DNA from 3 places in the Azoarcus sp. DN11 genome. Region 3 is predicted to be linked to each of the others. Evidence: predicted binding sites of a transcription regulator. Region 3 holds the regulator's gene; each other region holds the start of a gene.

The links. The regulator HrcA, encoded in region 3, represses chaperone genes, less so after heat shock. The targets are predictions, from matches to a motif close to TNTTAGCACTCNNNGNCNNNGAGTGCTAANA.
Region 1: a site for HrcA is predicted at 1,619-1,649, ahead of rpoH (RNA polymerase sigma factor RpoH). Genes of this name have one in related genera too.
Region 2: a site for HrcA is predicted at 5,868-5,898, ahead of groES (co-chaperone GroES). Genes of this name have one in related genera too.

What each region holds. Positions count from the first base shown of each region.
Region 1 is NZ_CP021731.1:3,842,938-3,853,301, forward strand. Features, by position in the region: gene CDA09_RS17785 (porin) at 12-1,283, opposite strand; gene rpoH (RNA polymerase sigma factor RpoH) at 1,675-2,523, shown strand; gene CDA09_RS17795 (SCO family protein) at 2,572-3,165, opposite strand; gene cyoE (heme o synthase) at 3,198-4,106, opposite strand; gene CDA09_RS17805 (COX15/CtaA family protein) at 4,078-5,115, opposite strand; gene CDA09_RS17810 (SCO family protein) at 5,112-5,777, opposite strand; gene CDA09_RS17815 (SURF1 family protein) at 5,755-6,480, opposite strand; gene CDA09_RS17820 (cytochrome c oxidase subunit 3) at 6,494-7,345, opposite strand; gene CDA09_RS17825 (DUF2970 domain-containing protein) at 7,366-7,611, opposite strand; gene CDA09_RS17830 (cytochrome c oxidase assembly protein) at 7,617-8,180, opposite strand; gene CDA09_RS23540 (cytochrome oxidase small assembly protein) at 8,177-8,302, opposite strand; gene ctaD (cytochrome c oxidase subunit I) at 8,442-10,019, opposite strand; gene coxB (cytochrome c oxidase subunit II) at 10,073-10,364, opposite strand, start outside.
Region 2 is NZ_CP021731.1:1,067,091-1,077,454, reverse strand. Features, by position in the region: gene CDA09_RS04830 (cation acetate symporter) at 1-925, opposite strand, end outside; gene CDA09_RS04825 (DUF485 domain-containing protein) at 922-1,230, opposite strand; gene CDA09_RS04820 (sensor histidine kinase) at 1,343-2,824, opposite strand; gene CDA09_RS04815 (response regulator transcription factor) at 2,799-3,485, opposite strand; gene groL (chaperonin GroEL) at 3,790-5,454, opposite strand; gene groES (co-chaperone GroES) at 5,497-5,787, opposite strand; gene CDA09_RS04800 (hypothetical protein) at 6,178-7,026, opposite strand; gene CDA09_RS04795 (IS1182 family transposase) at 7,375-8,697, opposite strand; gene CDA09_RS04790 (response regulator) at 8,772-9,419, opposite strand; gene CDA09_RS04785 (quinone oxidoreductase family protein) at 9,448-10,364, opposite strand, start outside.
Region 3 is NZ_CP021731.1:3,542,762-3,553,125, forward strand. Features, by position in the region: gene carB (carbamoyl-phosphate synthase large subunit) at 1-2,670, opposite strand, end outside; gene carA (glutamine-hydrolyzing carbamoyl-phosphate synthase small subunit) at 2,725-3,867, opposite strand; gene dapB (4-hydroxy-tetrahydrodipicolinate reductase) at 4,038-4,844, opposite strand; gene CDA09_RS16325 (outer membrane protein assembly factor BamE) at 4,879-5,292, opposite strand; gene fur (ferric iron uptake transcriptional regulator) at 5,414-5,848, shown strand; gene recN (DNA repair protein RecN) at 5,875-7,539, opposite strand; gene CDA09_RS16340 (NAD kinase) at 7,570-8,454, opposite strand; gene hrcA (heat-inducible transcriptional repressor HrcA) at 8,540-9,568, shown strand; gene hemH (ferrochelatase) at 9,599-10,364, shown strand, end outside.

The DNA.
Region 1 (10,364 bases), 300 kb from region 3:
ACGGACCGGAATTAGAAGGTGTGACGCAGGCCCAGACCGAAGCCGGTCGGATCCTGGTCGGCGCTAACGAGACCGTTGGAGCCGATACCGCTCAGGTAGAAGTCGGCGGCCGAGTCGCGCTGGTTGTTGATACGGGTGTAGTACGCCTTGACCATCGTGCGCTTGCTCAGGCTGTAGGTATAGCCGAGGGTCCATTGCGAGAACTGGGTTTTTCCATCGTCGAGCCTGGTGCAGCCAGTGACATCGCAATCATTACCCTTGATCTTCTGCGAACGCGCGTATTGCAGATAGGCGGCCTGATTGCCGGCGAACTTCTGCTCGGCACCGACCATCCATGCGTTGCGCTTGGCGTCGAGGTTAATGTTACGAAGCGCGGGAGAGGCAAGCCCCGTACCAGTTTGAGCCTCGTACTTCGAGCGGTCCCACAGGGCCGAAATCGTCGTGTTGGTCGGGAACGAGTACTTGGCGGCGATACGGCCGGTCTTCACCTTGTCGTGGAGGCCGTTGACGTTAGCAAGACCGACGGCGTTTGTTGCGAACGGGCCGACGTTCGGCGCGCTCGAAGCGGACGGATCCTTTGCGTAGCCATAGCCAGCCGACACGTACAGCGGGCCGTTCTCGTAGGCCGCAGCGAGCTGGTAGGCGTTCGAGTTGACGCTCTCACCGCGGTTCTGGGACTCCGACTTCTTGTTCTCACCGGCCGAATAGGCCAACTGGGCGGCGAAGCCGCTAAAGCTCGGCGTCGTGTACATCACGGCATTGTTGATGCGCTCGTCGATGCCGGTCTTGATGCCGGCGATCGTGCCGTAGGTGGCAGCCTGGAAGCCGATGCCGGTCGCAGCCGGGTTGAAGTCGACCTTGGCGCCAGCGGTACGCATGAAGGTGGTCAGCTTGCCGAGCTGGACGGTACCGAAGCCGCCGTTCAGGCCGACGAAGGTGTCGCGGGTTGCCAGGGTGCTGGTGCCCGAACCGTCGGCGTTGAAGCCGCTTTCGACCTGGAACAGGGCCTTCAGGCCGTTGCCGAGGTCTTCAGTGCCGCGGAAGCCGATCAGCGAGCTGTTCGAGGTGACGCGGGCGCGACGCTCGATTTCACGAAGCCTGCCATCGACCCGAGCGCCACGAACGCCAAAATCGCCGTTAACGTCGATGAAGTCCGCGCCGCCCTTCGCCTGCACGGACTCCAGGGTCGTGTCGACCACGCCGTAAACGGTGACGTTGGTCTGCGCGAAAACCGGAGCGGACGCCAGGCCAGCGACGGCCAGGGCGATCAGTTTCTTTTGCATGTATTTCTCCTCTAATTGAAGCTGAAGCCGCGGTCATGACCCCGGCCCGACTTACCTCTCAAGCGAGAAGTTGCCACGATTGTGCTTAACGGGCGCGTAACGGTGCAAGACTCGCTCGCGCGGAACACGGCAAATGGATAAAAGTTGTTGCACAGGCGCAACAAGCCGCAACATCCGACAGCCTCGTGTAATTTGCGGACGCACCTCGAGGCTTGCGCGGACACGTTGCCAGGGCGCGTTCCGGGCCTTCCCACTACCCGACGCGGATAGCGACGGGGGGCAAATTTCACGTCTACGGCATAGCCGGGATCACTGGCGCGGGAACTCGCCGCGGGCTTTAGCACTCAGAGACGTTGAGTGCTAAAATCACGCGCATGGAGGACCCCCGTACATGAGCCAAGCCCTGTCGTTCCCCGTACCGTCTGCCGCCGGCAGCATCGATCAGTACATCCAGTCGGTGAATCGCATTCCGCTGCTCACCGAACGCGAGGAGATGGAACTGGCGACCAGGTTGCGCGACGAGGGCGACCTGGAGGCGGCGCGCCGGCTGGTGATGTCGCACCTGCGCCTGGTGGTGGCGATCGCGCGCGGCTATCTCGGCTACGGGCTGCCGCATGCGGACCTGATCCAGGAAGGCAACATCGGGCTGATGAAGGCGGTGAAGCGCTTCGATCCGGCGCGCGGCGTGCGGCTGGTATCGTTCGCGATCCACTGGATCAAGGCCGAGATCCACGAATACGTGCTGAAGAACTGGCGGCTGGTGAAGGTCGCAACGACGAAGGCGCAGCGCAAGCTGTTCTTCAACCTGCGCAGCCTGAAGCAGGATTCGACGACCTTGAGCGGCGACGAGATCCACGCGGTGGCGGCACAACTGGGTGTGAAGCCCGAGGAAGTCATCGAGATGGAGACGCGCCTGAGCGGGCGCGACATCCCGCTCGAGGGCGACAGCGACGACGATGACGAGCGCTTCGCGCCGATCGCCTACCTGCCCGACCCGCACGCGGAGCCGTCGCAGGTGCTGGAGCGCGCCGAGCTCGCACACCTGCACGAGGTCGGCCTGCACGAGGCGCTCGCGAGCCTGGACGAGCGCAGCCGCAACATCGTGCAGCGGCGCTGGCTGGCGGAAGGCGACAGCGCGACGCTGCATGAACTGGCGGCAGAGTATGGCGTCTCGGCGGAGCGCATCCGCCAGATCGAGGCGAAGGCGCTGCAGAAGCTGCGCGGGCTGCTCACGGTCTGAGCAGCTTTCCGGCCCCGCAACGCGAACGGCAGCCACTGGCTGCCGTTTTCATTTGCCGGCGAGCAGGGTGCGGAGGTCGGCGACGATGTTCTCGGCGGTCTCGCCGTGCTTCACGTAAAGGCGCGCACGGCCGGTCGGGTCGAAGACGTAGGTGCCGGTGGAGTGGTCGACGGTGTAGTTGTTGCCCGAGGTGTCGCCGCTCTTCTGGTAGAAGACACGGAATTCCTTCGCGACTGCGGCCGTCTGCGCCGCGTCGCCGCGCAGGCCGAGAAAGTGCGGGTCGAATACCGGGACGTACTGGGCCAGGAGCTGCTGCGTGTCGCGCTCGGGGTCGACGGTGACGAAGAGGACCTGCACGCGCGCCGCGTCGGGACCGAGCTGGCGCATGGCTTCGGCCATGGTCGCGAGGTTGGTCGGGCACACGTCGGGGCACTGCGTGTAGCCGAAGAACAGCGTGACGACCTTGCCGCGGAAGTCGGCGAGCGTGCGCGGCGTGCCGTGGTGGTCGGACAGCGCGAGCCCCTTGCCGTAGTCGGCGCCGGTGATGTCGGTGGCGCGGAAAGCCGTGGTGGAGTTGGGGCTGGAGCAGGCAGCGAGGGTGGCAACTGCAAGGGTTGCGGCGACGATCAGGGCGCGGAGCATCTTTCCTGGATGAGATGAGTCGAAACGGTGGATCAGAAACGCAGGTAATGATCCGCCAGCAGCCCCGCAAAGAGCAAGAAGAGATACAGGATGGAGAAGCGGAAGGCGCGTCGCGCGCGGGCATCGCTGTAGTCGCGGTACAGGCGCCAGGCGTGCCCGAGGAAGGCGCCGCCGAGCGCGACTGCGGCGATCAGGTAAACGAGCCCGCTCATGCGCGTGGCGAAGGGCAGCAGCGTGACGCCGAAGAGGATGCACGTATACAGCAGCACCGACAGGCGCGTGAATTCCGGGCCGTGGGTGACGGGCAGCATCGGCAGCCCGGCGCGTGCGTAGTCGGCGCTGCGGTAGAGCGCGAGGGACCAGAAATGCGGCGGGGTCCAGGCGAAGATGATGAGGAAGAGGAGCAGCGCATCGGCGCTGACCTCGCCCGTGACGGCAGCCCAGCCGAGTACCGGGGGCATGGCGCCGGAGGCGCCGCCGATGACGATGTTTTGCGGCGTGCGCGGCTTGAGGAAGATGGTGTAGACGACCGCGTAGCCGACGAAGGTGGCGAGCGTGAGCCACATCGTGAGCGGATTGACGAGCTGGTGCAGCAGGGCGAGGCCGGTGCCGCCGAGGGCGGTGGCGAAGGCGAGCGTTTCGCGCGGGGTGATTTCGCCGCGTGGCAGCGGGCGGCCGCGGGTGCGGCTCATGCGGGCGTCGATGTGCGCTTCGATGAGGCAATTCATTGCCGCCGCGGCGCCGGCGACACAGGCGATGCCGACGGTGGCGGCGAGCACGACGGCCGGCGGGGGCAGGCCGTCGGGGACGGCGAGGAACATGCCGATGATGGCGCAGAAGACGATCAGCGTATTGACGCGCGGCTTGGTCAGCACGTAGAAGGCGTGCAGGCGCGATCCTGCGAGGTGGGATTCAGGCGTATGAATTTTCGCGGCCGGCATGGCCTGCCCTCCTCTGTGCGGCCGGCGCGGGGAGGCGGGTCCCGCGCAGGCCGTGATTGATCCAGACCATCACCATGACCAGCGCCGCCGCCCCCGCGTTGTGCGCGACGGCGAGCGGCAGCGGAAGGCTGGACGTGACGTTGGCGATGCCCAGGGCGAGCTGGGCGGCGAGCGCGGCCAGCAGGACGACGCCGAAACGGCGTGTCGCGGGCCGGCGCAGCAGGGCGCAGCCGAGCGCCAGCAGCGCGGTGCCGGCAAGCAGCGCGCCGATGCGGTGTGACCAATGGATGGCGGTGAGCGCCGCGAGCGGGAGCGCTTCGCCGTCGGCCGTCATGCCGAGTTCGCGCACGACGTGGAAGGCGTTCGCATAGTCGGCCACGGGCTGGAAGCTGCCTTGGCAGGTGGGGAAATCGGTGCAGGCGAGTGCGGCGTAGTTGGTGCTGGTCCAGCCGCCGAGCACGATCTGGAGGGCCAGCAATACGAAGGCGGCGCGCGCGAGGCCGGCCAGGCGACGCGAGACGTCGACGCGCGGCTGCGCATGAACGCGCAAGGCGAGCCACGCGAGCAGGGCCAGGGTCGTCAGGCCGCCCAGGAGGTGGGCGGTGACGATGGCGGGCTTGAGCAGCAGCGTGACGGTCCACTTGCCGAGCAGCCCCTGGACGATCACGACGGCGACGAGCGCAGCGGCGATCCGTGGGGAGGCCCCTGCCGCGCTGCGCTGGCGCCACGCGAGGGCGGCGATGGCGACAATGAGCAGGCCGAGGCTCGCGGCGAGGTAGCGGTGGATCATTTCCTTCCACGCCTTCGGCAGGCTGACCGGCCCCTGCGGGTCGGCGGCATGGGTGTCGCGGATCTCGTCGGCGGCGTGGTGCGGGCTCACCTGGCCGTAGCAGCCCGGCCAGTCGGGGCAGCCGAGGCCGGCGTCGGAGAGGCGGACGTAGGCGCCGAAGACCACGACGAGGGTCGTGAGCGCGAGTGCGAGGAGAATCAGGCGGCGGTAGGCGGTCATCCCGGAGTCCGCATCGGGTTGGCGGAGTTCGGCCGGGAGGGCTGCCCCCGGCCGAGCGCCGAATACTTGAGCAGGCGTTGCAGATCTTTGACGACGCGGCGCGGGTCGGCGTTCTCGGGGAAGCGCATCATCACGTTGCCGCGCGGGTCGACCAGATAGACGTGGCGACCACGCTCCGCGGCGGGCAGGCGGGCGAGCCATGCCGGCGTGGCGCGGGCGAGGCGCAGGCCGGCGTGCGGCGCGAGCAGGTCGCCGGCCGGCGTCGCGGCGTCGGACAGCAGCCACAGGCGCGCGACGCGGTCCATCTCCTCGCCTTGCGCGAGCCGCGACTGGCGCATCGCGTAGAGGGCATCGGCACAGGCGCGGTCGCAGGCACCGGGCGCGGCGAACAGCAGGGTCCAGCGGCCATCGAGCTCGCTGCGGGCGAAATCCGCTTGGCCGGCGACGCCCGGCAGGACGGCGTCGGGCAGGGCGGCAGGGACGAGCAGTTCGCCGTAGTTCGTGCGCCCTTCGGGCTGCCAGACGTAGTACGCGAAATAGGACGCGGCAACGGGCAGCGCGCAGACGAAGGCGAGCAGCGCGAGCGTGCGGCGTCCCGTGCGGGTTTGCGCGGAATCCGCAGGCGTTGCGGGCGAACCGTCAGACAGGCTTGCGCTGGTCATGCCGAGGGCTCCGGAAAGCGTTCCACAGGTACCACAAGGTGAGTGCGGTCGCGAGCGCCGAGAGGGCGTACCACTGCAGGGCGTAGCCGCGGTGACGGTCGATGCCGGCGTCGGGCTCGGGCCAGTCGCGGATCAGGCCGTCGGCGGCGGGGCTGGTCTGCTGCACGTAGAAGTCGGCGACCGGCAGATGCGTTTCGGCGCGGTAGCGAGGGAGATCGAGGGTCTGCCGGACGGGGCCCGAGGACGTGTCGGCCCCGAGCAGGAAGGGTTTGGCGTCGGGATGACGCACGCGGCCGGTGACGACGATCGCGCCGGGCGGATTGTCGACCCGGGGGAGTTGCGTCCGGTCGGGCGCGGCCGCCGTCCAGCCGCGATTGACGAGCACGACGCCCCCCTGCCCTGCGATCTGCAGCGGCGTGACGACGTGATAGCCGGCGTGGCCCTGGTGCACGCGGTTGTCGATCAGGATGCTGCGCCCGGGGAGCCATTCGCCGCGGAGTTCGAGCTTCTGCCACTCGACCGGGGGCTTCGAACCGGGGGGCTGCGCGGGGCGTTCGGCCGCGACGCGGTATGCCGCCTGCAGTGCAGCCTTTTCCGCTGCGCGGCGCGTCTGCCAGTTGCCCAGTTGCAGCGTGAGCAGCGCGAGCGCGATGCCGGCGAGCAGCGGCACGGGATGCGGGCGGGCGTTGCGGCGCAGGCTCATCCGGACAGGCCGCTTACAACAGGTAGACGACGAGGAAGAGCAGCAGCCACACGACGTCGACGAAGTGCCAGTACCACGTGGCCGCTTCGAAGCCGAAGTGGCTGTCCGGCGTAAAATGGCCGGCGATCGCGCGGCCGAGCATCACCGTGAGCATGATCGCGCCGACCGTGACGTGCATGCCGTGGAAACCGGTGAGGAAATAGAAGGTGGAGCCGTAGATGCCGGTGTCGAGGCGCAGGTTCAACTCGGCATAGGCGTGGCCGTATTCGTAGATCTGCAGGCCGAGGAAGAGCAGGCCCAGCAGGATGGTGACAAGCAGGCCGAGCTTGAGTTGGCCGCGCTTGTCGTGGCGCAGCCCGTGGTGCGCCCACGTGAGGGTCCCGCCGGAACTCAGGAGGATCAGTGTGTTGAGCGCGGGGATGCCCCAGGCGGTCATCGGCGTGAAGGGGCTGGATTTGCCCGGTCCGGCGGTGGGCCAGCCGCCGACGAAGCCCTGCCACAGGAGCTGCACCGTGTCGCCGGTCGAGAGCCAGGGCACGGCGAGCACGCGGGCGTAGAACAGCGCGCCGAAGAAGGCGGCGAAGAACATGACTTCGGAGAAGATGAACCAGCCCATCGACCAGCGGAAGGAGCGGTCGACGCGGTGGCCGTACTTGCCGCCTTCGGATTCGTGCACGACCTGGCCGAACCAGCCGAACAGCATGAAGACGAGCACGGCGATGCCGAGGAAGAAGACCCACGGCCCGGCCTTGATGCCGTTGAGCCACATGGTGGCGCCGCCGGTGAAGAGGAGCAGCGCGACCGAGCCGAAGATCGGGTACTTCGAGGGCTCGGGCACGAAGTATTTTTCGAAGGTTTGCGTCATGTGCGGTCTCCCTCCCTTCCCTACCCCGATGAACCGATCACCAGGCGCACAACGGCGATGATGGTCAGCACGAACACGAGCCCCGCAAGCAGGCCGGCGGCGATGACTGCGCGCGGGTCGAGCGAATGGACATCGCTCTCGTAGTCGTGGCGCCGCCGTATGCCGACGAAGGACCACAGCACGGCACGCAGCGTCGCGAGGAAGCCGGCACGCGGCCGCGTGGCGGACTCGTTGCGGGAAGGGGCGTGCGGGTCGCGGTCCGGCATGGCGATCACGAATTGCTTCCCGCGTCGTCGCCGGCGATGCGGCGCGCAGCGACTTCGAAGAAGGTGTAGGAGAGCGTGATGACCCGGACGTCCGCGGGCAGGCCAGGATCGACGACGAAGACGACGGGCATGGTGCGCGTTTCGCCGGCGGCGAGCGTCTGCTTGGCGAAGCAGAAGCATTCGAGCTTGCGGAAGTATTGCCCGGCCAGCTGCGGACCGTAGCTGGGGACGGCCTGGCCGGTGACGGGTTCGCCGCGGGTGTTGGTGACTTCGTAGGCGACGGTGGCGAGTTCGCCGGGGTGGACGCTGATCTGGGTTTGCAGCGGGCGGAATTGCCACGGCAGATCGTGGGTGTTGGCGTCGAACTGGATGGTGATGGAGCGCGCGAGGTCGACCTGGGTGTTGGCGACGGTATCGGGCTGGACGAGGTTGTTGATGCCCGTGACTTCGCAGATCTTCTGGTAGAAAGGCACGAGCAGGAAGCCGAAGCCGAACATGACCACGGCGGCGACGGCGAGGCGCACGAGGAGGCGGCGGTTTTCGGCAGCGACGCGGACTTGCGTGGTCATGGAGCGGGCCCCTTGAAGCTGAACAGGGCGGCGATAAAGAACGCGAGCGCGACGGCCGCCAGCAGCAGCGCGGTGCGGCGGTTGGCGGCGCGGCGGGCGGGGTCGTCGCTGCTGGGGGTCATGGTTTTGTTGCCTTCGATCCGCGCCGAATGGGATATCCGCTCTGCAGGCTGCGGAACTCGCCCTGCGGGCTCAGACAGTCCTCACCTGCGCCGCGGATACCCCATCCGGCGCTCGCATCGGGAAAACGTGACCGCTTGCTCATCTCACCACCGGCGCTTCTTCGAACGTGTGGTGCGGGACGGGTGACGGGAGCGTCCATTCCAGCCCCTCGGCGCCCTCCCATGCGCGCGCCGCCGCCTTCTCGCCGCCGCGCACGCATTTCACGACGGCGTAGAGGAAGATGAGCTGCGACAGCCCGAAGCCGAAGGCGCCGATCGAGGCCACCATGTTGAAGTCGGCAAACTGCAGCGCGTAGTCGGGAACACGCCGCGGCATGCCGGCGAGGCCAAGGAAGTGCATCGGGAAGAAGGTGACGTTGAAGAAGATCATCGAACACCAGAAGTGCAGCTTGCCGATGCGCTCGTCGGGCATGTGGCCGGTCCATTTGGGCAGCCAGTAGTAGGCGCCGGCGAAGAGCGCGAAGAGGCTACCGGCGACGAGCACGTAGTGGAAGTGGGCGACGACGTAGTAGGTGTCCTGCACCTGGATGTCGATCGGGGCGATGGCGCAGATGAGGCCGGTGAAGCCGCCCATCGTGAACACGAAGATGAAGCCGACCGCGAAGAGCATCGGCGGCTCGAAGGTGAGCGAGCCGCGCCACATCGTTGCGACCCAGTTGAAGACCTTCACGCCGGTGGGCACGGCGATCAGCATCGTCGCGTACATGAAGAAGAGCTGGCCGGCGGCGGGCATGCCGGTCGTGAACATGTGGTGGGCCCACACGCTGAAGGAGAGGATCGCGATCGAGGCGGTCGCGTACACCATCGACGCATAGCCGAAGAGCGGCTTGCGCGAAAAGGTGGGGATGATCTGGCTGATGATGCCGAAGGCCGGGAGGATCATGATGTAGACCTCCGGGTGGCCGAAGAACCAGAAGACGTGCTGGTACATCACCGGATCGCCGCCACCTGCGGCGCTGAAGAAGCTGGTGCCGAAGTGGCGGTCGGCCAGCACCATCGTGACCGCGCCGGCGAGCACGGGCATCACGGCGATCAGCAGGTAGGCGGTGATGAGCCAGGTCCAGCAGAAGAGCGGCATCTTCATCATCGTCATGCCCGGCGCGCGCATGTTGAGGACGGTGACGACGATGTTGATCGCGCCCATGATGGAACTCAGGCCCATGATGTGGAGCGCGAAGATCGCCATGTCCATGCCCATGCCCATCTGCACCGAGAGCGGCGCGTAGAGCGTCCAGCCCGCCGCGGTGGCGCCGCCGGGGACGAAGAAGGAACCGATCAGCAGGATCGCGGCCGGCGGCAGCAGCCAGAAGCTCCAGTTGTTCATGCGCGCGAAGGCCATGTCGCTGGCGCCGATCATCAGCGGGATCTGCCAGTTCGCGAAGCCGACGAAGGCCGGCATGACCGCGCCGAACACCATCACGAGGCCGTGCATGGTGGTGAGCTGGTTGAAGAACTCGGGCCGCACGATCTGCAGGCCCGGCTGGAAGAGCTCCGCGCGGATCGTCAGCGCCAGCACGCCCCCGGAGAGGAACATGATGAAGCTGAACACGAGGTACATCGTGCCGATGTCCTTGTGGTTGGTCGTCGTGATCCAGCGCATCAGGCCGGTGGGGCCGTGATGGACGCCGTGCGCGTGATCGGACATGACTGCCGCCATGCTGCCTCCTTGACGATTCGGTCCTGCTCGGGTTCGCCTGCCTTCGGTCGGCATCACTTGCCTCGCGCTGCCGCGATCTGCGACGGCTGGATGGCTTCGCCGGTCTTGTTGCTCCAGCTGTTGCGGGTGTAGGTGATGACGGCCGCGATGTCCACGTCGGACAGCTGCTTGCCGAAGGCCGCCATCGGCGTGCCCGGGCGCCCGTTGAGCTCGACCGCGATCTGCGCCGCAGCCTCGCCGAGCACGACCTTCGAGCCGTCGAGCGGCGGGAAGGCGGGCGGCAGGCCCTTGCCGTCGGCCTGGTGACAGGCGACACAGTTCGCGGCGAAGACCTTGGCGCCCTGC
Region 2 (10,364 bases), 2.5 Mb from region 3:
GCACGGTGAAGAAGCGCATCAGGATGTGCGGCAGGCCGGCAGTACCGAACATCAGCGCCATGCCGAAGGAGATCGCCGAGATCGGGTCCTTGATGAAGGACCCCGGCCCCATGATCGCCTGGCCGATGATGCCGGCCTCTTCCGCGGTCTTGCCGCCAGCCAGCGCCACGCCTTCCTTGACCTTGACCGACGCTGCGAACAGCTGCTCGGGCGAGAAGCCGTACTTCCACATCACCATGAAGGCCATGAAGGACGCGCCGGCGAGCAGCAGGCAGGCCTTGATGATCTGCACCCAGGTGGTCGCGGTCATGCCGCCGAACAGCACGTACACCATCATCAGCGCGCCGACGATGACGACCGCGATCCAGTACTCGAGGCCGAACAGCAGCTTGATCAGCTGGCCGGCACCGACCATCTGCGCGATCAGGTAGAACGCGACGACGACCAGCGTACCGGACGCCGCGAAGGTGCGGATCGGGGTCTGCTTGAAGCGGTAGGCAGCGACGTCGGCGAAGGTGAACTTGCCGAGGTTGCGCAGCTTTTCAGCCATCAGGAAGGTGATCACCGGCCAGCCGACGAGGAAGCCGATCGAGTAGATCAGGCCGTCGTAGCCGTTGGCCATCACCGCCGCGGAGATCCCCAGGAAGGACGCGGCCGACATGTAGTCGCCCGCAATCGCGAGGCCGTTCTGGAAGCCGGTGATACCGCCGCCGGCAGTGTAGAAGTCCGCCGCCGACTTGGTCTTGGCCGCGGCCCACTTGGTGATGTACAGCGTGAACAGGACAAAGGCCGCGAACATCGTGATCGCGGTCCAGTTGGTCGGCTGCTTCTCGGCCTGGCCGAGATCGGCACCCGCCGCGAGGGCGGAGCCCGATGCGAGCGCGAGCAGCAGCCCGCCGCCGATTTTCAGGTAGCGGCTGCTCATTTGCTGCTCTCCTTGACGATTTCCTGGGTCAGCGCGTCGAACTCGGAGTTCGCGCGACGCACGTACAAGCCGGTGATGATGACCGTGAACACGATCACGCCGAAACCGACGGGAATGCCGACGGTCATGACGCCGGCACCGAGCTTCTGGGCGAACAGCCCCTTGTCGAACGCGATGATCGCGATGTAGCCGTAATAGACGACCATCATGATCGCCGTCAGCACCCAGCCGTACGACGAGCGGGTGCTCACCAGTCGCTGGTACTTCGGGTTGGCGACGATTTTTGTCACCATATCGTTTTGCATGTCTCCCTCCTTTCTAGCGGTGGTCAGACCGGGATTCCTCTCCCGGTTACCGTAACCATAATGGCGGAGACTTACGACGCGCTTACGGCCGCCTGCATACCGGCGAGCGACTTCAGGCGAGGGGGAAGTCCCCGCGCACCGGCACCGGCGGCGGAACGGCGCCGCGTGGGAAGACGACCTGGACGATGGTGCCGCGACCGCCGGGGTTGGGATTCAGCGTCACCGTCGCGCGGTGCAGCTCGGCGATCTCGCGCACGATGGGCAAGCCCAGGCCGGAACCATCCTCGCCGCTGCCCAGCACGCGGTAGAAGCGCTCGAACACGCGTTCGCGGTCGGCTTCGGGAATGCCGGCGCCAGTGTCCTCGACTTCCAGGATCGGCGCCCCGGCATAGCGAGTGCGCGCCGTGACGCTGCCCCCGGGCGGCGTGTATTTGATCGCGTTGTCGATGAGGTTCTTGACCATTTCACGCAGCAGCACCGCGTTGCCCTCGATCGGCAGCGGGTCGGAACCGCCCTCGACGCCGAGATCGATGTTCTTCGCCTGCGCGCGCGGGAACAGGTCGAGCGCGACGTCACGCACGTGCGCGCGCAGGTCCATCGTTTCGACCGTGTAGAGCTTCTCGAAGCTTGCCTCGGCCCGGGCAAGCGAGAGCAACTGGTTGATCAGGTGGCTCGCGCGCTCCGTGCTCAGCGCGATGCGCGACAGCGATTCGCGCAGCGCGACGGGATCGGCTTCCTGCAGTGCGAGCTCGGTCTGCATGCGCAGTCCCGTGAGCGGCGTGCGCATCTGGTGCGCGGCGTCGGCGATGAAGCGCTGCTGCGCGTGCAGGTTTTCCTCGAGGCGCGCCATCATGTCGTTGAACGCGACGATCAGCGGGCGCACTTCCTCGGGCACGCTCGCGGCGGCGATCGGCGACAGGTCGGTCGGGCGGCGCCGGCGGATCAGGCTCTGCAGGCGCTTGAGCGGCGCGATGCCACGCGACAGTCCCACCCATACCAGCACCACCGCGAGCGGAATGATCGCGAACTGCGGCAGCAGCACGCCGGTGACGACACGCGACGCGAGGTCGCTGCGCTTGTTGCGCGTTTCCGCGACCTGCACGAGCACGAGCGGACTGGCCGGTTCCGGCCAGGGGCGCAGGAACTGGTAGGCAATGCGCACCTCCTCGCCGTGGATGACGTCGTCGCGGTAGAGCACCTCTTCGGGGACGAGGGTTGGGGGCGCCGGCGTCCAGCCGATTTCGCGGTCGCCGGTGACGAGCTCGCCGCTCTCGTGCGCCACCTGGTAGTAGACGACGTCGTCCTGGTCGGCGCGGAACAGCGCCCGCGGCGGCGCGGGAAAGTGCACCGCGACCCTGCTCTCCTCCACCGACACCAGGCGCGCCAGCGCCCGCACGCTGTCGGCGAGCGCGCGGTCGTAGGGCTGGTTGGCGATGTTGTCCGCGACGTTGTGCGTGGCGATGATGGAGATCGGCCACAGGAACAGCAGCGGCGCGAGCATCCAGTCGAGGATCTCGCCGAACAGCGAATTCGGCTGCGTCGACGCCCGCCCGCCCCCGGCGGACTTGTCAGGCTTTCGCCGCCTGGCCAGCATCCACCGTTTCCAGGCAGTACCCCAGGCCGCGCACCGTCACGATGCGCACGCCGCTGTCTTCGAGCTTCTTGCGCAGGCGGTGGACATAGACCTCGATGGCGTTGCTGGAGACTTCCTCGCCCCAGCCGCACAGGTGATCGACGAGCTGGTCCTTGCTGACGAGACGCCCGACGCGCAGGATGAACACTTCCAGCAGGCCGATCTCGCGCGCGGAGAACTCGACCACCTGGCCGTTGATCTTGACGACGCGATCGGCCTGGTCGTACAAGAGGCTGCCGACCTCGATGCAGCGCGGCTGTCCCGTGCCGCGGCGCGTGAGCGCACGCACGCGCGCTTCGAGCTCCGGCAGCGCGAAGGGCTTGGAAAGGTAGTCGTCGGCACCCGCATCCAGGCCGCGCACGCGATCCTCGACGCCGTCCTGGGCCGTCAGGATCAGGACCGGAAGCGTCGACTTGCGCGCCCTCAGGCGCTTGAGGACTTCGATGCCAGGGAGCCGCGGCAGGCCCAGGTCGAGGATCACGAGATCGTAGGGTTGCGATGCCAACGCGGTATCGGCCTCGATGCCCGAAGCCACGTGATCGACCGCAAAACCGCCACGCCTGAGCGCACGGCACAGACCGTCGGCAATGACGGTATCATCTTCCGCAAGCAGGATCCGCATGGAATCAGGATGTAAGTTGTATGTAAGCGGGCACGCCTAGATTTACACCCGCTGTTCTCCTTTACCCGGTCAGAGGAATGGCCGCGCCGCCCGCGCGCCCGCTCCCGGGAGCTTCCGACGAAACCGTGCGGAAACTCCCGACCGCCTTTTTTCCTTCCCTTCGATTATCCCACGCTTCGAGCGCGGCCGCGCGTCGCGCCGCTTGCGCGCGTCGCCCGCCGGAAAGCACAACGGCCCCGCCGAGGCGGAGCCGTTTTGCACCGGGCCCGAAGGCCCGGAAGATGACCGGACGGTCAGGCGGGGATCACATGCCCATATCCATGCCGCCCATGCCACCCATGCCGCCCATGCCACCCATGCCACCCATGCCGCCGCCCATCGCGGGCTTGTCTTCGACCAGCTCGCCGACCATGCAGTCGGTGGTGAGCATCAGGCCGGCGACCGAAGCGGCGTTCTGCAACGCGGTACGCTCAACCTTGGTCGGGTCCAGCACGCCCATCTCGACCATGTCGCCGTACTCGCCAGTGGCGGCGTTGTAGCCGAAGTTGCCCGAACCTTCGTTGACCTTGTTGACCACCACCGAGGGCTCGTCGCCGGCGTTGGCGACGATCTCGCGCAGGGGCTGCTCCATCGCGCGCAGCACGATCTTGATGCCGGCGTCCTGGTCGTGGTTGTCGCCCTTGAGGCTGCCCAGATTGGCACGGGCACGCAGCAGCGCGACGCCGCCGCCGGGGACGATGCCTTCTTCAACGGCAGCGCGGGTGGCGTGCAGCGCGTCTTCGACGCGGGCCTTCTTTTCCTTCATCTCGACTTCGGTGGCGGCACCGACCTTGATCACCGCAACGCCGCCGGCGAGCTTGGCGACGCGCTCCTGCAGCTTCTCGCGGTCATAGTCGGAGGTGGCTTCCTCGATCTGCACGCGGATCTGCTTGACACGGCCTTCGATGCGCTCGGCTTCGCCGGCGCCGTCGATGAGGATGGTGTTTTCCTTGCCGATCTCGATGCGCTTGGCCTGGCCGAGGTCGGCCAGGGTGGCCTTCTCGAGGGTCAGGCCGACTTCTTCGGCGATGACCTGGCCGCCCGTGAGGATGGCGATGTCTTCGAGCATGGCCTTGCGGCGGTCTCCGAAGCCCGGGGCCTTGACGGCGCAGGTCTTGAGGATGCCGCGGATGTTGTTGACGACCAGGGTCGCCAGCGCTTCGCCTTCGACGTCTTCGGCGATGATCAGCAGCGGACGGCCGGCCTTGGCGACCTGCTCGAGCACCGGCAGGAGGTCACGGATGTTCGAGATCTTCTTGTCGAACAGCAGGACGAACGGGTTCTCGAGGATCGCGACCTGCTTGTCCGGGTTGTTGATGAAGTACGGCGACAGGTAGCCGCGGTCGAACTGCATGCCCTCGACGACGTCGAGTTCGTTGTTCAGCGACTTGCCGTCCTCGACGGTGATGACGCCTTCCTTGCCGACCTTGTCCATCGCACGGGCGATGATGTCGCCGATGTCGGCGTCGGAGTTCGCCGAGATCGAGCCGACCTGGGCGATTTCCTTGTTGGTCGAGCAGGGCTTCGACAGCTTCTTCAGCTCTTCGATGGTGGCGACGACGGCCTTGTCGATGCCGCGCTTCAGGTCCATCGGGTTCATGCCGGCGGCGACGTACTTCATGCCTTCGCGCACGATCGACTGGGCCAGCACGGTGGCGGTGGTGGTGCCGTCACCGGCGATGTCGGAGGTCTTGGAAGCGACTTCCTTGACCATCTGTGCGCCCATGTTGGCGAACTTGTCCTTCAGTTCGATTTCCTTGGCGACCGAGACGCCGTCCTTGGTCACCGTCGGGGCGCCGAACGAGCGCTCGAGCACGACGTTGCGGCCCTTCGGGCCCAGGGTCACCTTGACCGCGTCGGCCAGGATGTTGACGCCTTCGACCATGCGGGCACGGGCGGAATCACCGAACTTGACTTCTTTAGCTGCCATTGTTGATTGCTCCTAGGATTCGAGTGGGGAAACGAGGGAGGCTCAGGCCTCGACCACGCCCATGATGTCTTCTTCGCGCATGACGAGCAGTTCGTCGCCTTCGACCTTGACGGTCTGGCCGGCGTACTTGCCGAACAGGACCTTGTCGCCGACCTTGACGGCCATCGGGCGGACCTTGCCGTCGTCGAGGATCTTGCCGTTGCCCACGGCCAGCACTTCGCCCTGGTCGGGCTTCTCGCCGGCCGAGTCGGGGATGACGATGCCGCTGGCGGTCTTGCGTTCGGCTTCGAGGCGCTTGACGATCACGCGATCATGCAAGGGACGGATTTTCATTGACTCACTCCTTTCTATTGCGTCGAGAACGGACAGGGTCCGCCTGGAAAATTCGCTGTGGCCGCGGGACAAATCCGGGCCGTTAGCACTCATTGCCAACGAGTGCTAATAATAGGGACGCACTTTCGGGATTTCAAGTGCGAGGATGTGAGAAATGTTCCCGCCGCGGCGCACAGGCGAAGCATGCCGCTCGCGGGAGGGGCGAGAGGGGCCTGATGCGCTGTCGAGGGGGTGGCCGTGCGGGCGGCTCCGCCCGCACGGGACGTCCGTGCCGCGCGAGCGTATGCAACGCACTACCGGGGCTGCTTCACGGTTGTTTCTTCGGCATGCGCGCCCCCGCGGTCACCTCGAACGATGCCTCGCCCGAGGTGTTCCGCCCATCGCCGATACTCACTTCGGCGCCGCCGGGGCCCTCATCGTCTTCATCACCTCGTCCAGTTCCTTCAGCGCGTGCTGATCATCCTCGGTCAGGGCAGCCGGCGCCGCACACCGGGGGTCGGTCTTTTGCAGTGCGGCCAGCATCCGGCGAGTGATGGGGATGGGGTCGCAGCCGTGGTCGATCTCGCAGACCATGTCGAACTCGGGTTTCGCCTTCACGTGGCAGGCAAAGCAGTTTCCGCCGAAGCGGTTGACCACTTCTGCAAAGCCGCGCTTGCGAATCCTGGTTCCCTCCTTGGAGACATCCAGTTCGAAGAATTCCCAGTCCCGGGTCGCGGAGTTGAACCCTTCCGGGTGCTTCACCATGACCTCGCCGGGCACCAGCTGCACCACGGAACCCGGGGGATACGTTCCGGTTCCCTTCTCGGCAACCGCGATCGTGGCCTTGCGGTTGCCCAGGAGGTTGTCCACGTAGAAATGACGCACCTTGACCATGTCGTTCAGGCACTTGAACGAACTATCGGTGATCGTCATCTCCTGCGCTTGCGCGTCGTGTCCGCCGCTGACGGCGACACTCAGCAGGAGCACAGCGCCCACCGACCTGAAGATCGTCTTCAGACCTTGACGGACGCCCGGGTCACGGACGGAAAGAATTGGGGAAAAAGCCGGGATTTTCTTCATTTTTGTCACCTCATTATCGAAACGTACCCTCGCGGTCTCGCTCAACGAGTCATGCAACGGCGCCATCCACTGCTTGAGAATAAAAAGGAGAAAGGTGCCAGCAAGAAGGCAGGGGAGAGTAGGAGTCCACCATTCGAGCGTGACGGCAAGGCACCTTTCTGCATGAAAACCGTCGGTCATGCGTCACGCGGGAAGCCGCGGCCGCTCCTCCCCCTGGCAAGCCCGCCCGCTCCCGCCGTGAGCAGCGGGGTCGGCCGGGATTCGTGATCCCTGAAACCGTTATAGAACACCTCCATCGCGGAAAGCACCGTATCCGGCCCGGCCCGCGGGGGCCGACCGACGGGGCGGCTGCGTCCGGCATCGCGGCTAGGAGTCTGCGCGGCAGAACTCCAGAGAGTGGGGTTTTAGCAGAAGGATCGGCGAAGCGAGAGGTGCGGGAAGAGACTGCGGCCGTGGTTGAATTGCTTCGCGACGGTGCTGCGCCCGTGCCGGACGGGAACGGGGACAGATTTGCGCCCCTTTTTCCCGTTATGCCGTCCTCAGTGTGCTCATCCTGCGCAGGTTCAGGGCCATACAGACGAGCTTCCACTCCGCTTTGACGCGCTCCAGGCCCCGCAGGCTGAACTGCCGGAATCCCAATACGTTCTTGATCCAGCCGTTGGGCGGTTCGGCGATCCATTTCCGTTTTCGGTAAGCCGTCTTGCCCGCCTCGCTATCGAGCTTGTCGGCCATCTGCGCGGTGTGCGGACTGCGTTCACGGTCGAAACCGAGTCGGCGCTTGCCTTCCCGGCCCAGCGCCACCACCAGTTCGGTCCCGCAGCCGTCGAGCTCCCGGAACGTCTGCTCCGAGCGGTAGCCGGTGTCGGCCAGCGCCTGGCGCGGGCGCTGCGCGAGGGTGTCGCGCACGACCTGCAACATCCCCGGCAGTAGCCCGGCGTCGCTGGCGTTGTTGCTCAGTTCGGCCGCCACGATGATGTGGGCGGTCTCGTCGACCGCCGTCTGGGCGTTGTAGCCCGGATCGAACCCGCCGCCGGCGCGCTTCATGGTGCGGCTGTCTGGATCCGTGAAGTTCTCCTGTGCCTTGTCCTCGGGCACCCCGAAGTCGCGCTTGTAGCGCCCACCCTTCGGTTTGCCGTCACCGCCGCGCGGACGGCGGTCGTCATCGTCGCTGCGCCCGCGCGCCTGATCGGCCTCGCGCTGGCGCTGCTCGAGCCGCGCCCGGGCTTCGGCAATCGCCGTCAGCCGCGCCTCGCGCCGCGCGATCTCGGCCGGCACATCCAGCTCGGGCTCGTTCCTCTCGGCGTCGTCGGCGGCCTTGGCCCGATTGAGCAGCGCCTCGATCTGCCGTTTCAATTCGGCCTCCGCCTTCACCATGTGGCCGTAACTCATCGCCTTGTGGCGGCTGGCGTTCGCCTTGACCTTGGTGCCGTCGATGGCCACCGTCCCGAGCTTCACCAGCCCCATCTCGCGAGCCAGTCGCACCACCTGCACGAACAACTCGCTCAGCTCCTTCAAGTGGACAGCGCGAAAGTCGCTGAGCGTGCGGTGGGCCGGGAAGTTGCCTGCCGCCAGCACCCGGAACGCCACATCCTCGTGCAGCTTGCGCGCGATCTTGCGCGAGCTGAACACGCCCGTGGCGTACGCATACAGCAGCACCTTGACCATCATGGCCGGATGAAACGGCTGGTTGCGCGGTCCGCCCCCGGCATACCGGGTGTGGAACGCGCTCAGGTCCAATCCGTCGACCGCGTCGCTAATGAAGTACGCCAGGTGGCCTTCGGGTAGCCACTCCTGCAGCGCCTGGGGCAGCAGCATCTGCTGCTGCGGGCAATAGGGCAGATAGCTCGTCATCTCGACAGTCTACCGGCCCCGACACGCCAGGGAGGGCTTACCTCACCGACGCTTGGCTTCTGCCGCGCAGACTCCTAGGCCTCGATGAGTCCCGCACGCACGGCGATCAGCGCGAGCTGCGCCGCATTCCCCGCCTGCAGCTTCTGCTTGATGTGGTAGAGATGCGTGCCCACGGTGCTCGCGCTGACGCCATGCGAGTCCGCGACCTGGCGGACGTCGCGGCCCTTCGCGAGTTGCAGGAACACCGCGAACTCCTTGTCGGTGAGGGCGGCGACGGGGTCGGCAGCGTCGCCGAACCGGGCGAGCGCCAGTTGCGCGGCGATGTCCGGATCGACGTAGCGCCGCCCGCGCGCCACCTGGGCCACTGCGCGCACCAGCTCGGCCGGCTGGGCACGCTTGGAGAGGTAGCCGGCCGCCCCTGCCTTCAGCGCACGCGCCGGCACCTGCGTGTCGTCGTGCGCGGACAGCATCAGCACGCGGGCCTCCTCGTGATGCGCCAGCAGGCGCTCCAGTGCGCCCAGGCCGCCGAGGCCCGGCATCGTCACGTCCATGACCAGCACGTCCGGACGGTGCCTGGCGAAGGCCGCGAGCGCGGCCTCGCCGGACGCGGCTTCGGCAACGACTTCGGCACCCGCCCCTTCGAGCAGCATGCGAAATCCCATGCGCACGACGGCATGATCGTCGGCAAGGACGAGGCGCAGACCTTCGAGCGTGGCTGCCATGTGCAATTTCCTCGTGATCCGGTGGCCGCTACGGCAGCAGCACGCTGCAACCTGTCGTGCGGCGCGCCTCCAGGTCCCGGTGGGCCTGCACCGCTTCGGTGAGCGCGTAGCGGCGCTCGACCGGAATCCTGACGTCGCCGCGCGCGACCATGCCGAACAGGTCGTCGGCCATTTCCTGCGTGGCCTCGCGAGTCGCGAGATGCGTGAAGAGAGTCGGGCGGCTGACGTAGAGCGACTTCGCGGCGAGCAGTTGCAGACCGAAGGACGGCACGGGCCCGGACGACGAACCGAACACCGCGAGCAGCCCGAAGGGGCGCAGGCACTGCAGCGAGCCGGCGAAAGTGTCCTGGCCGACCGAGTCGTACACGACCTTCACGCCGCGCCCCCCGGTGATCTCGGCGACGCGTGCGACGAAGTCCTCGCGGCGGTAATCGATGGCGTGGGCCGCACCGTGGCGCAGCGCGAGTTCGCATTTTTCCGGCGCCCCCGCGGTACCGATGAGTTGCAGGCCCATCGCGCGCGCCCACTGGCAGGCGATCAGTCCGACCCCGCCCGCCGCGGCGTGGAAGAGCACGAAGTCGCCCGGCTGCAGCCCGCCCTGCGGCTGCGTCTTGCGCAGCAGATATTGCACGGTGAGGCCCTTGAGCATCATCGCCGCGCCGGTCTCGAAGTCGATCCCGTCGGGCAGCCGCACGACGTTCTTCGCCGGCATCACGCGGGCCGTGCAGTACGCACCGGGCGGCTGACAGGCGTAGGCCGCGCGATCGCCGGGCTGAAGGTGGGTCACCCCCTCCCCCACGGCCTCCACGATGCCGGCACCTTCCATGCCGATCCCGGCAGGCATGTCCAGGGGATAGAGTCCGCTCCGGTAATACACATCGATGAAATTGAGGCCGCATGCACGGTGCCGGATACGGATCTCGCCGGGCCCCGGCCATCCGACCT
Region 3 (10,364 bases):
TTCCTTCACCGCGAAATACGGCGGCACGATCTCGCGGGTGACGCCCTGGCTCGCGAGGCTCTGGCCGGCCATGCAGCGCGCGGCGATCTTGGCGAGCTGCAGGCCGCAGGCCTTGGAAACGAAGGGAACGGTGCGCGATGCACGCGGGTTCACTTCGAGCACGAAGACCGTTGCATCATCGCCTTCGCCCTGGATGGCGAACTGCACGTTCATCAGGCCGCAGACGTTGAGCGCGCGCGCCATGGCCTCGGTCTGACGACGCAACTCATCCTGCAGTTTCGCCGACAGCGTGTACGGGGGGAGCGAGCAAGCCGAATCGCCCGAGTGGACGCCTGCCTGTTCGATGTGCTCCATGATGCCGCCGATGATGATCTGATTGCCGTCGGAGAGCGCGTCGACGTCCACCTCGGTGGCGTCGTTGAGGAAACGGTCGAGCAGCACGGGCGACTCGTTCGAGACCTTCACCGCCTCGCGCATGTAGCGTTCGAGGTCCTTTTGCTCGTGCACGATTTCCATCGCACGGCCGCCGAGCACGTAGCTCGGGCGAACCACCAGCGGGTAGCCGATTTCCGCCGCGAGGCGGACGGCCGCTTCCGGCGTGCGCGCCGTGCGGTTGGGCGGCTGCTTGAGGCCGAGATCGTTGAGCAGCTTCTGGAAGCGCTCGCGGTCTTCGGCCGCGTCGATCATGTCCGGGCTCGTGCCGATGATCGGCACGCCGTTTTCTTCCAGCGCCTGCGCACGCTTGAGCGGGGTCTGGCCGCCGAACTGCACGATCACGCCGACCGGCTTCTCGATGTGCACGATCTCGAGGATGTCCTCGAGCGTGATCGGCTCGAAGTACAGGCGGTCCGACGTGTCGTAGTCGGTCGAGACGGTCTCCGGGTTGCAATTGACCATGATCATCTCGTAGCCGTCTTCGCGCAGCGCGAGCGCGGCATGGACGCAGCAGTAGTCGAACTCGATGCCCTGGCCGATACGGTTCGGCCCGCCACCGAGGACCATGATCTTCTTCTTGTCCGTCGGACGCGCTTCGCATTCGTCCTCGTACGAGGAGTACATGTAGGCGGTCGAGGTTGCAAACTCCGCCGCGCAGGTATCGACGCGCTTGAACACGGGGCGGACGCCATTGGCGTGACGGTGCAGGCGCACCGCGGTCTCATCGACACCCAGCAGCTTGGCGATGCGGCGATCGGAGAAGCCCTTGCGCTTCAGGTCGCGCAGCTCGGGGGCCTGGATCGCCTTCAGCGAACGGCCGGTGATGGCCTTTTCGGTCAGCACGATGTCCTCGATCTGCGCGAGGAACCACGGATCGATCTTGGTCAGGCCGAACACCTGTTCCTGCGTGTAACCCTCGCGGAAGGCCTGGCCGACGTACCAGATGCGCTGGGCACCGGGGTTCGCAAGCTCGTGCTCGAGATCGGTACGGTCGGTCTCGACCTCGTCGAGGCCGTAGGCACCGACTTCGAGGCCGCGCAGCGCCTTCTGGAACGACTCCTGGAAGGTGCGGCCCATCGCCATCACTTCGCCGACCGATTTCATCTGCGTGGTGAGGCGATCGTTGGCCTGCGGGAATTTCTCGAACGCGAAGCGCGGGATCTTGGTGACGACGTAGTCGATCGACGGCTCGAACGAGGCCGGCGTCGTGCCGCCGGTGATGTCGTTCTTGAGCTCGTCGAGCGTGTAGCCGACGGCGAGCTTGGCCGCGACCTTGGCGATCGGGAAGCCGGTCGCCTTCGAGGCAAGCGCCGACGAGCGCGACACGCGCGGGTTCATCTCGATGACGATCATGCGACCGTCCTGCGGGTTGATCGCGAACTGGACGTTCGAGCCGCCGGTGTCGACGCCGATCTCGCGCAGCACCGCGATCGAGGCGTTACGCAGGATCTGGTATTCCTTGTCGGTGAGCGTCTGCGACGGGGCGACGGTGATCGAGTCACCGGTGTGCACGCCCATCGGGTCGAGGTTCTCGATCGAGCAGACGATGATGCAGTTGTCCGCGCGGTCGCGGACGACTTCCATCTCGTATTCCTTCCAGCCGATCAGCGATTCCTCGATCAGGAGTTCATTGGTCGGGCTCGCCTCGAGACCGCGCTTGCAGATCTCCTCGAACTCTTCCATGTTGTAGGCGATGCCGCCACCGGTGCCGCCGAGCGTGAAGGACGGGCGGATGATGACCGGGAAGCCGATGCCGCCCTGCACCTGCAGGGCCTCTTCCATGCTGTGGGCGATGCCGGAACGGGCCGAGCCGAGGCCGATCTTGGTCATCGCGTCCTTGAACTTGAGGCGGTCCTCGGCCTTGTCGATCGCCTCGCGCGAGGCGCCGATCAGTTCGACGCCGTACTTTTCGAGCACACCGTTCCTGGCGAGGTCGAGTGCGCAGTTGAGCGCCGTCTGCCCGCCCATCGTCGGCAGCAGTGCGTCGGGACGCTCCTTCTCGATGATGCGCTCGACGACCTGCCAAGTGATCGGCTCGATGTAGGTGACATCGGCCGTGCCCGGATCCGTCATGATCGTGGCCGGGTTGGAGTTCACCAGGATGACCTTGTAGCCTTCCTCGCGCAGCGCCTTGCAGGCCTGCGCACCGGAGTAGTCGAACTCGCACGCCTGGCCGATGATGATCGGGCCGGCGCCGATGATGAGAATGCTTTTGATGTCTGTGCGCTTAGGCATTGCCTAACCTCGGTCTTGCGTTGGGGAGCGGCAGCGCAGGCTGCCGCTTGCGAATCATTTGCGCGCTTCGAGCCGCTTGATGAAGCGGTCGAACAGGTAGCTGACGTCGTGCGGCCCCGGGCTCGCCTCGGGGTGCCCCTGGAAGCAGAAGGCCGGCACGTCGGTGCGCTCCATGCCCTGCAGGCTGCCGTCGAAAAGCGACACGTGGGTCGGCCGCAGGGTCGCCGGCAGCGTGTCGACGTCGACCGCGAAGCCGTGGTTCTGGCTGGTGATCAGCACCTGCCCGGTATCGAGGTCCTTGACCGGATGGTTCGCACCGTGGTGGCCGAACTTCATCTTCACGGTCTTCGCGCCGGAGGCGAGCGCCATGAGCTGGTGCCCGAGGCAGATGCCGAAAGTCGGGATGCCGCGCGCGAGAAACTCGCGGATCGCCGCGACCGCGTAGTCGCAGGGCTCCGGATCTCCCGGACCGTTCGACAGGAAAATGCCGTCCGGATTGAGCGCGAGCGCATCGGCAGCGGAAGTCTGTGCGGGCACGACGGTGAGGCGGCAGCCGCGGCTCGCGAGCATGCGCAGGATGTTGCGCTTGACGCCGAAGTCGTAGGCAACGACGTGAAAGCGCGCCTTGGGGTCGGCGTCGTAGCCGGAGCCGAGTTGCCATTCGCCTTCGGTCCACTCGACCTTCTGCTCGGCGCTGACGACCTTGGCAAGGTCCATGCCTGCCAGCCCCGGAAAGGCGCGCGCCTGGGCGATGGCCGCCTCGGGGTTGAGCGCAGCGCCATCGGCCGCGGTGACGATGCAGCCGTTCTGGGCGCCCTTCTCGCGCAGGACGCGCGTGAGCTTGCGGGTATCGATGCCGGCGATGGCGACGATGTTCTCGGCCTTGAGGTAGGCGTCGAGCGTCTGGCCCATGCGGAAGTTGGAGGGAAGGATTGGCAGGTCGCGGATGACGAGGCCGGCGGCGTGCACACGCCCGGATTCGACGTCCTCGGGATTGACGCCGGTATTCCCGATGTGCGGGTAGGTCAGCGTTACGATCTGGCGGCAGTAGCTCGGGTCGGTGAGGATTTCCTGGTAACCGGACATCGCCGTGTTGAACACCACCTCACCAACCGTGCTGCCGGCCGCACCGATTCCCTTGCCGAAAAATACCGTCCCATCGGCGAGTGCTAGTAGGGCGGGCGGGGAAGCAGTCACGACAAACTCCTGGATTTCAGCCGAAAAGACGGGGACAGGCGCGGTACGCCTGCCCGAACGTGAAAAAAACGGGACGAGCCGCTGTTCGGCCGATCCCGCTTGTCTAAACCGCTGAATTGTATCGTTTGCCGCGGTCCGAGGCAACGTGGGCGAAGGACCGGCTCGACGGATCAACGCAGGCCGAGGACGTCCTGCATGTCGAAAAGACCGCTTTTCCGGCCGGCCAGAAAGCGCGCCGCGCGGACCGAGCCCAGCGCGTAAGGCATGCGGCTGCCGGACTTGTGCGTGATCTCGATGCGCTCGCCGATGCCGGCGAAGAGAACGGTATGGTCGCCCACGATGTCGCCGCCACGGATCGTCGAAAATCCGATTGTTTCGGACTTGCGCTCGCCGGTCACCCCTTCGCGCCCGTAAATCGCGCATTCTTCCAGATTTCGCCCGAGCTCACGCGCGACGACCTCGCCCATCCGCAGCGCCGTGCCGGACGGCGCATCGACCTTGAAGCGATGGTGCGCCTCGATGACCTCCACGTCGTACCCTTCGTCGAGGATCCGGGCCGCCACTTCAAGCAGCTTGAACACGGCGTTCACGCCAACGGCCATGTTCGGCGCAAACACGACGGGGACGTCCCGTGCCGCCGCGGCGATGACGTCCTTCTCGACCGCCGAGAAACCCGTCGTGCCGATCACCATCGCCTTGCCGAGCTCGCGGGCGATGGCGAGATGCACGAGCGTCCCTTCCGGGCGGGTGAAATCGATGACGCAGTCCGCCGACGCGATCGCCGCACGGGCGTCGTCGGTGATCACGACGCCACAGGCGCCGCCGACCAGTTCGCCGGCATCGCGGCCGACGAAGGGGGTGCCTGCCCGATCGAAGGCGGCGGCGAGCACGACCTCGCTGTCGTTCAGCACGGCCTCGATCAGCATCCGCCCCATGCGGCCGGATGCACCTGCGATTGCAATACGTAAGGGATTCATTCAGTCAGGTCCTGTGAGCGCAGCAGACACGCTTTCACTTGGCTGCGGGCGGGATCTCGATCACGCGGGCGCGCTCACTCTGCGAGGCCGCAGCGGCGGCCGGCGCGTCGCCCGACTGGACATCGCCGGAAACCCGATCGAGCTTGTCGCCGTCAAAGAAGACACTAAGGACGCGCTGCTGGGGTTCACCGCGCCCGGGACGGAAGATGTAGACGTAGTCCCAGCGATCGGAGTGGAAGGAGTCGGTCACGAGAGGCGTGCCGAGGGCAAAGCGGACTTGCTCCCGCGTCATGCCCTTTTTCAGGCGTGCCATCATTTCCTGATCCACGTAATTCCCCTGGCGCACGTCGACGCGATGGGGATTCAGCTTGTTGGTCAGGGAGGTGAAGGAACAACCGGCCATGAGGCCCACGACGGCGACGACCGCCGGAAGAGTCAATACACGCATGAAATGGAGATCTTGGTCGTTAGCGCCAGACGGCGTATGTTTTTCAGACAAACGCGAAAAAATATATCATACGTAGCCAGCAGCCAAGCGGCCGAGCGAACTGCAAGCCAACAGAGCGACCATGTCAGAAAACTCGCAGAACCTGAAAAATATCGGCCTCAAGGCCACCTACCCGCGCCTGAAGATCCTTGATCTGTTCCAGACGTCGGACTTGCGGCACCTGACTGCCGAGGATGTGTATCGACTGCTGATGGCGGAAGGCATGGACATCGGCCTCGCCACCGTCTACCGGGTCCTTACGCAGTTCGAGCAGGCGGGCCTGCTGGAGCGGCATTATTTCGAATCCGGCAAGGCAGTCTTCGAACTGAAGGAAAGCGGGCATCACGATCACCTCGTCTGCGTGCAGTGCGGCAAGGTGGAGGAATTCTTCGACGAGGAGATCGAGCGGCGACAGAACAAGATCGCTGCGGACCGCGGCTTTGCGGTCCACGAGCACGCGCTCTACCTCTACGTCGATTGCCTCAAGAAGAACTGCCCGAACCGCAAGCTCGACTGACTCGCTTCCCGACCGCCGCCCCTGCCCTAGGGCGCGGCGGTCACCCCGAGCATTTCGGCAGCGTGGCGACGGGTGGTGTCGGTGATGCTGACGCCGCCGAGCATGCGCGCGATCTCCTCGATCCGGCCGTCCATTTCCAGCGGCGTGACGGCGCTGACCACCTCGTTGCCGCGATTCGACTTGGCGATGTTCCACTGCCAGTCGGCACACGCCGCCACCTGGGGAAGGTGAGTGACGCACAGGACCTGCCGTTCCTGACCCAGCCGATGCAGCAGCTTGCCGACGATCTCGGCAACGCCGCCGCCAATGCCGACATCGACCTCGTCGAAGATCAGTGTCGGGGTCGCCGAGTCGCGGCTGGTCATGACCTGGATGGCGAGACCGATCCGCGACAGTTCTCCGCCCGAGGCGACCTTGGCCAGCGGCCGCAAGGGTTGGCTGGGGTTGGCCGCGACGCGGAATTCGGCCGCCTCGACGCCATGCGCCGAAGGTGCGCAGGGTTCGAGCACGGCGGCGAACTGCCCCCCCGCCATCGCCAGCGTCTGCATCGCCTCGCTCACCTCGCGCGAGAGGCGGTCGGCTGCCGGACGACGCGCGGCGGACAGGCGCGCCGCAGCCTCGTCATAGGCTCGCCGCGCCAGTGCCTCCTGTTCCGCGAGATGCACGGGATCCGCACGCGCCACCATCTCCTCGAGTTTCCCGCTCCAGGTGTCGAGCAGCTCGGGAAGCCCCTCGGGATCGACGCGGTACTTGCGCGCCACATCGGTCACGGCGCCGATGCGCCGCTCGATCTCGGCGAGGCGCTGCGGGTCGAGGTCGAGCCGGTCGCGATAGCGGCGAAGCGCGTGTAGCGCCTCATCCGCCTGGATGGCCGCACCGGCGAGCAGTTCGCGGACGTCGCCCAGCCCCGGATCGATGTCGGCCATCGCGTCGACCCGCACGCCGATGTGCCGCAGCAAGGACGTCACAGCGCCATCGCCCTCGCCGAGCGTCGCCAGCGCCTCGTCCGCGCCCTCCGTCAGGCTCGCCGCATGGGCGAGACGGGAGTGCTCGTGATTGATCTCGACCCATTCGTCAGGGTCGAACGCCAGGTCCCGCAATTCCCCGATCTGCCACGCGAGCAGCTCGCGTTCGCGCTCGGATGCGGCGGAATCCTGCTCCGCGGTCCGCCGCAATTCCGCCAGCTGTTGCCATGCGCGAAACCGGACAGCGACGTCGTTGGCGAGGGCGGCCGCGCCGGCATGGGCGTCGATCAGCGCGCGCTGGGCATCGCCCCTGATCAAGGCATGGTGAGCATGCTGCCCATGGATGTCCGCGAGCCAGTCACCCGCCTCGCGCAGCTGCGCCTGCGTCACCGGCACGCCGTTGATCCAGGCACGGGATCGGCCGCCCGACTCGACGACGCGGCGCAGGATCACCATGCCATCGTCGCCGGGCAGATCCTGCGAAGTGAGCCAGTCGGAGAGCCCCCCACCGACCGGCAGCTCGAACTCGGCGGCGATATCGGCCTTGTCGCGCCCGATACGCACCGCACCGGCATCGGCACGACCGCCGAGGGCCAGCCCGAGGGCATCCAGCAGGATCGACTTGCCCGCGCCGGTCTCGCCAGTCAGGGCACCGAACCCCGACTGGAATTCGAGTTCAAGTCGATCGACGATTACGAAATCCCGGATGGTCAGGCGGCGGAGCATAGGCGTCGCGGATCGGAAAAAGGGCGGCCGTCAGGGCAGCCGCGGGGTGGCGCTCCAGTGGAGCTTCTGGCGCAGCATCTCGAAGTAGCTGTACCCCTCGGGATGCAGAAAACGCACCACCTTGGGCGAACGGGTGATGCGGAGAAGATCGCCCGCGTGGGCATCGAAACGGGTCTGGCCGTCGAAATGGATGCGCCCGTCGTGTGGGGAAAGCAGCTGGATTTCGATCCGGCACGTGTCCGGCAGCGTGATCGGCCTGGCCGTCAGGGCGTGCGGGCACAGCGGCACGAGCGCGATCCCCCCGACCGTCGGGTGCAGGATCGGGCCGTTGGCGGACAAGGCATAGGCCGTCGAACCGGTCGGGGTCGTGACGATCATGCCGTCGGAGCGCTGCGTGTAGACGTATTCGCCATCGATCGACAGGTCGAACTCGATCATGCGGCCGAGATCGCCCTTGTTGAGGACGACATCGTTGAAAGCGAGCGTATGGAAGACCCGTTGCCCGGCGCGGATCACCTCGGCGTCGAGCATCGTGCGCGCCTCGTCCGTGAAGCGGCCGTCGAGGATCTCCGCAAGCTTTTCGAGCGCTTCCTTGCGCGGGATATCGGTCAGGAAGCCCAGCCTGCCTTGGTTGATGCCCACGAGCGGCACTGCGTGCTCGAACAGCCTGCGAGCCGTATTGAGCATCGTGCCGTCCCCGCCGAGCACCACCGCCAGGTCGGCCTGTGCGCCGATCTCGTCGTAAGTGACCGTCGCATACTCGCCGACGAGTCCGATGGAACTTGCCGTACCCTGCTCGATCCATACAGCGAGCCCCTTCTCGCGCAGGAAACCGGCAATCGACAGGACCGCGCCCGCAACATCGGGACTCTGGTACTTGCCGATCAGGGCAATGGTATGAAAGCTGTGGTTCATGCCGCGGATTAAACCACAAATCATGCGGGACCTTGGCAGAGACGCCGGCAGTTCCATAGAATCGGGGAAATCACCCAAGACCATCATGAAACCGCTCGACCCCCGCTCGCAGATCCTGCTGAAGACCCTGATCGAACGCTACATCGTCGAGGGGCAGCCGGTGGGTTCGCGCTCGTTGTCGCGCTACTCGGGCCTCGAGCTGTCTCCCGCGACGGTGCGCAATGTGATGAGCGACCTCGAAGAGATGGGCTTCATCACGAGTCCGCACACGTCGGCCGGGCGCATTCCGACCGCGCTCGGCTATCGTTTCTTCGTCGACTCGCTGCTGACGGTGCAGCCGCTGGAACAGGCGCAACTGCGCGAGCTCAAGGGACATCTGCAGCCCGACCAGCCGCAGCGGCTGGTCAGTTCCGCTTCGCACCTCCTGTCCGAGCTGACGCAGTTTGCCGGAGTCGTCATCTCGCCACATCGCGACCTGATCAAGATCCGCCAGATCGAGTTCATCAGCCTGTCGGAAAACCGCATCCTGCTGATCATCGTCACGGCGGCGGGCGACGTGCAGAACCGCATCATCCATACGCGGCGCTCATACTCGCCGTCGGAACTCGTCGAAGCGGCGAACTATCTCACCGAACACTGCGCGGGACTCGGCTTCGACGACATCCGCACGCGTGTCCGTGCCGAACTCAAGCAGCTGCGCAGCGACATGAGCGAGCTGATGAACGCGGCGGTGGAAACCGGCAGCGCTGCCGCCGAGGACGACAGCTCGCGCTACGTGCTGTCCGGCGAAACCAACCTGCTCGACATCGAGGATCTGTCGTCGAACATGGCGCGGCTGCGCGAACTGTTCAAGCTGTTCGAGCAGAAGACCGGCTTGATTCAGCTCCTCGACCTGTCCAATCGCGCCCAGGGCGTGCAGATCTTCATCGGCGACGAATCGGGGCTGGCCCAGCTCGACGGCTGCAGTGTCGTGACCGCCGGTTACGAGGTCAACGGACGCATCGTCGGCTCGGTCGGCGTCATCGGACCGACGCGCATGGCTTATGATCGGGTAATTCCCATCGTCGACATCACGGCACGCCTGCTCTCGAACGCGCTCTCGAACGCGAATTGACCGGCACGCTGCACTCACACAAGGATCAGCATGGCCCGCTACTGGCCCGAACCCGCCTGGACGCACGGCACGCCCGCCCGCACGGGCGTGTTGCTCGTGAATCTCGGATCGCCTGACGCACCGACTGCCGCCGCTGTCCGCCCCTATCTCAGGCAGTTCCTGTCGGATCCGCGAGTGGTCGAGATCCCGGCGCCCGTATGGTGGCCGATCCTGAACGGCATCATCCTGAACACCCGCCCCGCGAAATCGGCGGCAAAGTACGCAAAGATCTGGATGGACGAGGGTTCACCGCTGACGGTGCATACCAAGCGCCAGACCAAGCTCCTTGCCGGCTACCTCGGCCACCGTGGCCTCGCGGACCTGCGCGTCGACTGGGCGATGCGCTACGGGGCCCCGTCCGTGCCGGACGTGCTCAAGCGCATGAAGGCCGACGGCTGCACCCGCATCCTGATCGTACCGATGTATCCGCAGTATGCCGCCAGCACGACGGCGAGCGTGCTCGACGAGGTCACGGCCTGCCTTGCCCACTGGCGCAACCAGCCCGAGATCCGCTATGTGCGCAACTTCCACGACCATCCGGGCTATATCGCCGCACTGGCCCAGAGCGTGCGCGACCACTGGATGAAGAATGGCGAGGGCGGCAAGCTCATCATGAGCTTCCACGGCGTGCCGCGCCGATCGCTAAACCTCGGCGATCCGTACCACTGCGAATGCCACGCGACAGCGCGGCTCCTGGCCGCACAGCTCGACCTGCCGGAGGAGCGCTGGCAGCTCACCTTCCAGTCGCGCTTCGGCA